DNA from 2 places in the Pseudomonas sp. SMN11 genome. Region 2 is predicted to be linked to the other one. Evidence: predicted binding sites of a transcription regulator. Region 2 holds the regulator's gene; the other holds the start of a gene.
What was found. Region 2 encodes sigma-54, which starts transcription at its own class of promoters, with help from an activator protein. Its sites were predicted from a motif close to ANTGGCATNNANNTTGCTNT; they were not measured.

Region 1 (4,271 bases), on a different contig from region 2:
CTGCCGACGCATCAGGGTGTAGGCCTGTTCCTCGTTGCAGTCCTTCATCTTCATCAGCAGCCCCTTGGCCTGCTCGATACGCTTGCGTTCGGCCAGCTGCTGGTCGCGGGCCAACAGCTGGGCCTTGAGCGCCTGGTCGCTCTCGAAGCGCGCCATGGCGACATCGAGAATGGGCTGCAATCGCGCCGCATGGATGCCTTCGACGATATAGGCGCTGACCCCGGCCTGGATCGCCTGGCGCATCACCGCCGGGTCATGCTCGTCGGTGAACAGCACGATGGGTCGCGGCTGGTCGCGACTGACCAGCACCACCTGCTCCATCACGTCACGGTCGGGTGAGTCGGTATCGATCAGCACCACGTCCGGGCGCACCGTTTCGACGCAGGCCGGCAGGTCGATGGTCAGGTCTGGCGCCTCGATCACTTCGAATCCGGCTTCGCGCAGTGCGGCCTTGAGGCGGCCAACCTTCTTCTGGGTGTCGTCGATCAGCAGGATGCGCAGCATGGTGATGGCCCTCACAGACCGACTCGGGCATCGGGCGCATGGCCCAGGGCGTGCAGGCGGAAGCTGCGGGCATAGGCATACGGATCCGTGCCATCCCAGCGGGTGCCGTCGATCAGCAGGCTGCTGCGCATGGCTGACTCGGCGCAGGGCACGCCGAGTGCGTCGGCAGCCTCGCGGTACAGCGCCAGTTGCTGTACCTGGCGAGCAACGCCGAGGTAGTCGGGGTCGTCACGCAGCAGGCCCCAGCGGCGGAACTGGGTCATGAACCACATGCCGTCCGACAGGTAGGGCAGGTTGGCGCGGCCCTGGTCGAAAAGGCGCAGGGCGTGCCGGTCGTGCCAGGCGTTGCCCAGGCCGTCCTGATAGTCACCCAGCAGGCGCGGCTCGACATTTTCGACCGGTGTGTCGAGGTAGGCGCTACCACTGAGCAGTTGCGCGGTGCTGCGCAGGTTCTCCGGGCTCTGTTCGATGAACCTGCTGGCAGCAAGCACCGCCTTGACCAGTGCGCGTGCGCAATTGGGGTTGTGCTCGACGAAGGTGCGGGTGCAGGCCAGTACCTTCTCCGGGTGGTCAGGCCAGATCGACTGGCTGCTGGCCAGGGTGAAGCCTTGGCCCTGGCTGACGGCCGCAGCGGCCCAAGGCTCACCGACGCAGAAACCGTCGATGCGCCCGGCCTGGATATGCGCCGCCATCTGTGCCGGTGGCACCACCACGCTGCTGACGTCGTGCAACGGATGGATGCCTTGGCTGGCGAGCCAGTAATACAGCCACATGGCATGGGTGCCGGTGGGAAAGGTCTGGGCGAAGGTCAGCCGTGCGCCCTGCTGGTGCACCAGTTGCGCCAGTGCCTCAGGGCTGGTCACGCCCTTGCGCTGCAGGTCCGGCGACAGGTTGATGGCCTGGGCGTTCTGGTTCAGCCCCATGAGCACCGCCAGGTTGGTTGCTGGCACGCCACCGATCCCCAGGTGCACGGCGTAGACCAGGCCGTAGAGGCAATGGGCGGCGTCCAGCTCGCCGCTGGCCAGCTTGTCGCGCAGGCCGGCCCAGGAGCCCTGGCGTTTGAGGTTGAGGGTCAGGCCGTATTGCTGGGCGAAGCCCTGGGTGGCGGCGACCACCACCGAGGCGCAATCGGTCAGGGCCATGTAGCCGATGTTGAGGCTGGGTTTTTCCGGTGCGTCGCTGCCGTTTACCCAGGCTAGAGGTGCTGTATTCACGAAGGCCTCGGCCGAATTGAAAAGGCTGTAGGCAAGGGAAGTAGCAACCCATGTGCCAAGCCCCTGTCATGCCGGGCGCGCGCTGGCTATAATCGCTGCCTCACTCACCCCGAGTCTTGCCCGCCCATGTATACCCTGGCCCGCCAGCTGCTGTTCAAGCTTTCCCCGGAAACCTCCCATGACCTGTCCCTGGACCTGATCGGCGCCGGTGGCCGGCTTGGGCTCAACGGCGTGCTGTGCAAGCAGCCGGCCGCGTTGCCGGTGACCGTGATGGGCTTGAACTTCGCCAACCCGGTGGGGCTGGCGGCGGGCCTGGACAAGAACGGCGCGGCCATCGACGGCTTTGCCCAGCTGGGTTTCGGCTTCGTCGAGATCGGCACCGTGACCCCGCGTCCACAGCCGGGCAACCCCAAGCCACGCTTGTTCCGCCTGCCGCAGGCAACGGCGATCATCAACCGCATGGGCTTCAACAACCTGGGTGTCGATCACCTGCTCGAGCGCGTGCGTGCTTCGCGCTACGACGGCGTGTTGGGCATCAACATCGGCAAGAACTTCGATACCCCGGTCGAGCGTGCGGTCGATGATTACCTGATCTGCCTGAACAAGGTCTATCGCGAAGCCAGCTATATCACCGTCAACGTCAGCTCGCCGAACACCCCGGGCCTGCGCAGCCTGCAGTTCGGCGACTCGCTCAAGCAGCTGCTCGATGCCCTGGCCGAACGCCGTGAGCAGCTGGCCGCCGAACAGGGCACGCGCGTGCCGCTGGCGATCAAGATCGCGCCGGACATGAGCGACGAGGAAACCGCACTGGTGGCCTCGGCGCTGATGGAGTCGGGAATGGATGCGGTGATTGCCACCAACACCACCCTGGGTCGCGAAGGTGTCGAAGGGCTGGAGCATGGTGGCGAGGCCGGCGGCCTGTCGGGTGCGCCAGTGCTGCAGAAGAGCACCCACATCGTCAAGGTGCTGGCGGGCGAGCTGGGTGGCAAGCTGCCGATCATCGCCGCCGGTGGCATTACCGAAGGCCGTCATGCGGCAGAGAAGATCGCCGCTGGGGCGAGCCTGGTGCAGATCTACTCGGGCTTCATCTACAAAGGGCCTGCATTGATTCGCGAAGCGGTGGATGCGATCGCGGCAATGCCCAAGGCCTGAAGGCGGGCATAAAAAAGGGCCCCTTCAAGGGGCCCCTGGGCCGAAGCCCGCCGCCCGGATAGGGCGCGCATGGTAACTCGAATTCAGTGTCCTCGTTCAGCCAACGGCGTGATTTTCGTTGAGTCTATGGATGCCAGCGGTGCCAGTCATTCCGTCCCAGTTATCGCCGCGACCTTCGCGCCAGCCGTTGATCCAGGCTTGGCGAACTGAAGGAAGAGTAAAGGGGCAAAGTTCGCGGGATTTGCCGGTGACCCCGTATTGGTAGCCACGTGAATATGCTCTTTCCAACGGATCACGCTTAAGTCTTCTCATAGGGTGTTGCCCTCACTTGTTGACTGTAATGTCCCGTCGGCCTCTCCGAGGCCGGGCAGAGTCTTTCTGCCGGTTTTGCGCTCGCTGCCGGCGTGGCGAGCTGAAAGTGCCGCCTCGTTGCGAAGCGGCCTGAGACCAGTTCTATCGAATGCAGGTCACCATGTGAATGATCGATTTGTCATAAGCACGTAACCTTTCCAAGGGTGAGGGGATAAGTAAATAAATGCGACTCAACCCTGTTTGACGTTGAGCCCGCTGTGATCAGGGTTTGCCGAACCTTGACGTCATTTCGCCAGCGTTGCTGCGGGATGACAGAAATATTTGGTAATGCGACGAAGGGTCACACTGGCCCCAAAGTCGACGGAAATTATTGGTACTGCCTGATGATCTAAGCTGTTTTTGCCACCTGGCGAGCAGCGGATCGATCAGGCGGCCCGGCCCCCCGGTTGCGCTGAAGCAGCGGGGAAGGCCACTCGGACGCTTGCTGGAAGGGCGTTCGGGCAAACATCGGCCAGGCGATGCGTCGCCTCGTCACTTACATAGCCCAAGGCGCTGGAATACTCATGTCGGACCGTTTCGAACTCTATCTCACCTGCCCCAAAGGCCTGGAAGGCCTGCTTGCCGAAGAGGCCCGAGGCCTCGGCCTCGATGATGTGCGTGAGCACACCTCGGCCATTCGCGGCGCCGCCGACATGGAAACCGCCTACCGCCTGTGCCTCTGGTCGCGCCTGGCCAACCGCGTGTTGCTGGTGCTCAAGCGCTTCTCGATGAAGAACGCCGACGACCTCTACGATGGCGTGCACGCCGTCGACTGGGCCGACCACCTGGCTGCCGACGGTACCCTGGCGGTGGAATTCAGCGGCCATGGCTCGGGCATCGACAACACCCATTTCGGTGCGCTCAAGGTCAAGGACGCGATCGTCGACAAGCTGCGCAACCGGGAGGGCCTGCGCCCGTCGGTGGAAAAGGTCGACCCGGATGTGCGCGTGCATCTGCGCCTGGACCGTGGCGAGGCGATCCTCTCGCTCGACCTGTCCGGCCACAGCCTGCACCAGCGCGGTTACCGCCTGCAGCAAGGCGCCGCGCCGC
Region 2 (4,271 bases):
GCTCGCGCATGACCGTATTCCCGCAGAAGCAATATGCGCAGACCGAGCAAGCCGTTAGAATCGACGGCGCCGGTGGCACAACCACAGGCAAGGGAATGAAAGCGTATTTGAAAGAAAGCAAGATCGACTTGCTCTCTAACGTAAGAGGACAGTATGAGGCTCGTTAAAACCCTCCCCCTTTTGCTCAGCCTGAGCGCAGCAGCACTGGGAAGCGCGAGCGCCTTCGCCCTGCCGAACGACCGTGACCAGCCCATCCGCATCCAGGCCGACAACGCGCACCTGGATGACAAGCAGGGCGTGGCCACCTACACCGGCGACGTGATCATCACCCAGGGCTCGATGATGATCAAAGGCAACACCGTGACCATGACCCGTGCCGCCAATGGCGACATCGACGTGGTGACCTCGGTGGGCAACCTGGCGTACTTCGAGCAGCAGCAGACTGCGGCCAAGCCTGACAAGATGAAAGGCTGGGCGGTAACCATCCAGTACCAGGCGCAGAAAGACACGGTGATCCTCACTGACCGCGCCAAGGTCGAGAACGAAGGCAATACCACCGAAGGCGAAAAGATCGTCTACAACACCAAGACCCAGGTTGCGACCGCCGGTCGTGGTGGCAACGTGACTCAACCACGTCAGCGCATCGACATGGTGATCCAGCCGAAGAAGAAGGCCGAGTAAATGGCAACCCTCAAAGCCCAGCACCTGGCCAAGAGCTACAAGGGGCGGCAAGTCGTGCGTGATGTCAGCCTGTCGATCGACAGCGGGCAGATCGTCGGCTTGCTCGGCCCCAACGGCGCCGGCAAGACCACCTGCTTCTACATGATTGTGGGGCTGGTCCAGGCCGACCAGGGGCGCGTACTGATCGACAACCTCGATGTCAGTCACCAGCCTATGCACGGCCGCGCCCGCGCCGGTATCGGCTACCTGCCGCAGGAAGCCTCGATCTTCCGCAAGCTGTCGGTGGCCGACAATATCATGGCCATTCTCGAGACCCGCAAGGACATCGACCGTGAAGGCCGACGCAAGGAACTGGAAAGCCTGCTGCAGGAGTTCCACATCAGCCACATCCGCGACAACCTCGGCATGAGCCTTTCCGGTGGCGAACGCCGCCGCGTCGAAATTGCCCGGGCCCTGGCTACCGCACCGAAGTTCATCCTGCTGGACGAACCGTTTGCCGGTGTCGACCCGATCTCCGTCGGCGACATCAAGCAGATCATCCACCACCTCAAGGCCAAGGGTATCGGTGTGCTGATCACCGACCACAACGTCCGTGAAACCCTGGATATCTGCGAGACCGCCTACATCGTCAACGACGGTCGACTGATCGCCGAAGGCGACGCCGAGACCATCCTTGCCAACGACCTGGTCAAGGAGGTCTACCTGGGCCACGAGTTCCGACTCTGATCCCCGGGACCTGCCTGGAGCACTGGCATTAACGCCCTGTCGGGGCTTAAGTTGTTACAGTGCTCTAGGCAAACGCTACAATTTGAGGCATAAAACTTGCTTGAATTTGGCGCTCCGGCGCCCTCGTGTAGTGGATGGCGCATGCGCGCCGGCGAACAAGGTATTAAGCCCCAGCCATGAAACCATCGCTCGTCCTAAAAATGGGCCAGCAACTGACGATGACCCCGCAGTTGCAACAGGCCATCCGCCTACTTCAGCTCTCTACCCTGGACCTCCAGCAGGAAATCCAGGAAGCGCTGGAGTCCAATCCGATGCTCGAACGTCAGGAAGACGGCGACGACTTCGACAACAGCGACCCGATGGCGGACAACGCCGAAAACAAGCCGGCCGCCGAAGTCCAGGAAAACAGCTTCCAGGAAAGCACCAGCAGCGCCGAAACCCTGGAAGACGGTGAGTGGAGCGAGCGAATCCCTAACGAGCTTCCAGTCGACACCGCCTGGGAAGATATTTATCAGACCAGCGCCAGCAGCCTGCCGAGCAACGATGACGACGAGTGGGACTTCACCACCCGCACATCGGCCGGCGAAAGCCTGCAGAGCCACCTGCTGTGGCAGCTGAACCTGGCCCCGATGTCCGATACCGACCGCCTGATCGCCATCACCCTGATCGACAGCATCAACGGCCAGGGCTACCTGGAAGATTCCCTCGAAGAAATCTGCGAAGGCTTCGACCCGGAGCTGGACATCGAACTCGACGAGGTAGAAGCGGTACTGCACCGCATTCAGCAGTTCGAGCCGGCCGGTGTCGGCGCCCGCTCCCTGGGCGAGTGCCTGCTGCTGCAATTGCGTCAACTGCCTGCCGGCACGCCCTGGATGAGCGAAGCCAAGCGCCTGGTCACCGACTTCATCGACCTGCTCGGCAGCCGCGACTACAGCCAGCTGATGCGCCGCATGAAGCTCAAGGAAGACGAACTGCGCCAGGTGATCGAGCTGGTGCAGAGCCTCAACCCGCGGCCCGGTTCGCAAATCGAGTCGAGCGAGCCGGAATACGTGGTGCCTGACGTGATCGTGCGCAAGGACAGCGACCGCTGGCTGGTCGAGCTGAACCAGGAAGCGATCCCGCGCCTGCGGGTCAACCCGCAGTACGCAGGTTTCGTTCGCCGCGCCGACACCAGCGCCGACAACACCTTCATGCGCAACCAGCTTCAAGAGGCACGCTGGTTCATCAAGAGCCTGCAAAGCCGTAACGAAACGCTGATGAAGGTCGCCACGCAGATCGTCGAGCACCAGCGCGGCTTCCTCGACCACGGCGACGAAGCGATGAAACCGCTGGTCCTGCATGACATCGCCGAAGCAGTGGGCATGCACGAGTCGACCATTTCGCGGGTGACCACGCAGAAATACATGCACACCCCGCGTGGCATCTACGAACTGAAATACTTTTTCTCCAGCCACGTCAGCACCGCCGAAGGCGGAGAATGCTCATCTACGGCTATCCGCGCGATCATCAAGAAACTGGTTGCCGCGGAAAATCAGAAAAAGCCATTGAGTGACAGCAAGATCGCTGGTTTACTGGAGGCACAAGGCATCCAGGTAGCCCGTCGCACCGTCGCCAAGTACCGCGAGTCCCTCGGCATCGCACCGTCGAGCGAGCGCAAGCGACTGATGTAGCCCCCGGATGTGCCACAGCGTTTGTGGGGCAGGTGCAAGACCTGCCTCTTTATGCACGGGCAACAAAGGAGAAGCTGTATGCAAGTCAATATCAGTGGACAGCATGTAGAAGTCACCCAGCCACTGCGCGATTACGTGCTTGAAAAGCTCGCTCGCGTGGAGAGTCACTTCGACAAGATCACCAACGTGCAGGTCATCATGAAAGTCGAGAAGCTGCAGCAGAAGGTCGAGGCGACCCTGCAGATTCCAGGCGGTGAAGTGGTTGCCAACGCGGAACACGAAGACATGTATGCAGCGATCGACGCCTTGGCCGACAAGCTCGACCGCCAACTGAAAAAACACAAGGAAAAACAGCAAAGCCTGCTGCAAGGTGCAGCCGCCCGCTGATCCCTCTCATCCATGATCCGACTTGAAACCATCCTGACCCCCGGCCGTTCCCTGGTGAACGTGCCGGGCGGCAGCAAGAAGCGCGCCCTGGAAAAGGTCGCCAACCTGATTGCCGAGCAAGTGCCCGAGCTTGCGATGCAAGACGTCTTCGAAAAGCTCATCGCTCGCGAAAAACTGGGTTCTACCGGCTTTGGCAATGGCATTGCCATTCCCCACTGCCGACTTGAAGGCTGCTCTGCCCCGGTAAGTGCACTGTTGCACCTGGACGCGCCGATCGACTACGACGCCATCGATGGCGCCCCGGTGGATCTGCTGTTCGTCCTGCTGGTGCCAGAGGCGGCCACCGATGCCCATCTTGAACTGCTGCGCCAGATCGCCAGCATGCTCGATCGCAAGGAGGTCCGCGATCGCCTGCGTGCCGCCGGTAGCAGCGAGGCCCTGTACCAGGTTGTCCTGGACGCACAGAACGAGCACTGAATATGCGCCTGATCATCGTCAGTGGCCGGTCCGGCTCCGGCAAGAGCACCGCCCTCGATGTACTGGAAGACAACGGTTTCTACGTCATTGACAATCTGCCGGCCGGGCTGCTGCCTCAGCTGGCAGAGAACGCGCTGATGAACACCGAGCTGTTGCAGCCTCGGGTGGCGGTCAGTATTGATGCACGCAACTTGCCAAGCCATCTGTCACGCTTCCCCGAACTGCTCGAGGAGGCCCGCGCACGCCACATCCAGTGTGATGTGCTTTATCTGGATGCCGACGAGGACACGCTGCTCAAGCGCTTCTCGGAAACCCGCCGTCGCCACCCGC

Region 1: ACLEJU_RS09775 (CmpA/NrtA family ABC transporter substrate-binding protein) is a predicted target of sigma-54. The motif match lies at 1,759-1,778, and genes of this name have one in related genera.

Annotation. Positions count from the first base shown of each region.
Region 1 covers NZ_JBKGGW010000007.1:165,252-169,522, forward strand. Annotated here, with positions in the region: gene ACLEJU_RS09770 (ANTAR domain-containing response regulator) at 1-504, opposite strand, end outside; gene ACLEJU_RS09775 (CmpA/NrtA family ABC transporter substrate-binding protein) at 516-1,718, opposite strand; gene ACLEJU_RS09780 (quinone-dependent dihydroorotate dehydrogenase) at 1,845-2,870, shown strand; gene rmf (ribosome modulation factor) at 2,967-3,182, opposite strand; gene rlmKL (bifunctional 23S rRNA (guanine(2069)-N(7))-methyltransferase RlmK/23S rRNA (guanine(2445)-N(2))-methyltransferase RlmL) at 3,746-4,271, shown strand, end outside.
Region 2 covers NZ_JBKGGW010000012.1:115,936-120,206, reverse strand. Annotated here, with positions in the region: gene lptC (LPS export ABC transporter periplasmic protein LptC) at 1-167, shown strand, start outside; gene lptA (lipopolysaccharide transport periplasmic protein LptA) at 154-681, shown strand; gene lptB (LPS export ABC transporter ATP-binding protein) at 682-1,407, shown strand; gene ACLEJU_RS13360 (RNA polymerase factor sigma-54) at 1,584-3,077, shown strand; gene hpf (ribosome hibernation-promoting factor, HPF/YfiA family) at 3,156-3,464, shown strand; gene ptsN (PTS IIA-like nitrogen regulatory protein PtsN) at 3,477-3,941, shown strand; gene rapZ (RNase adapter RapZ) at 3,944-4,271, shown strand, end outside.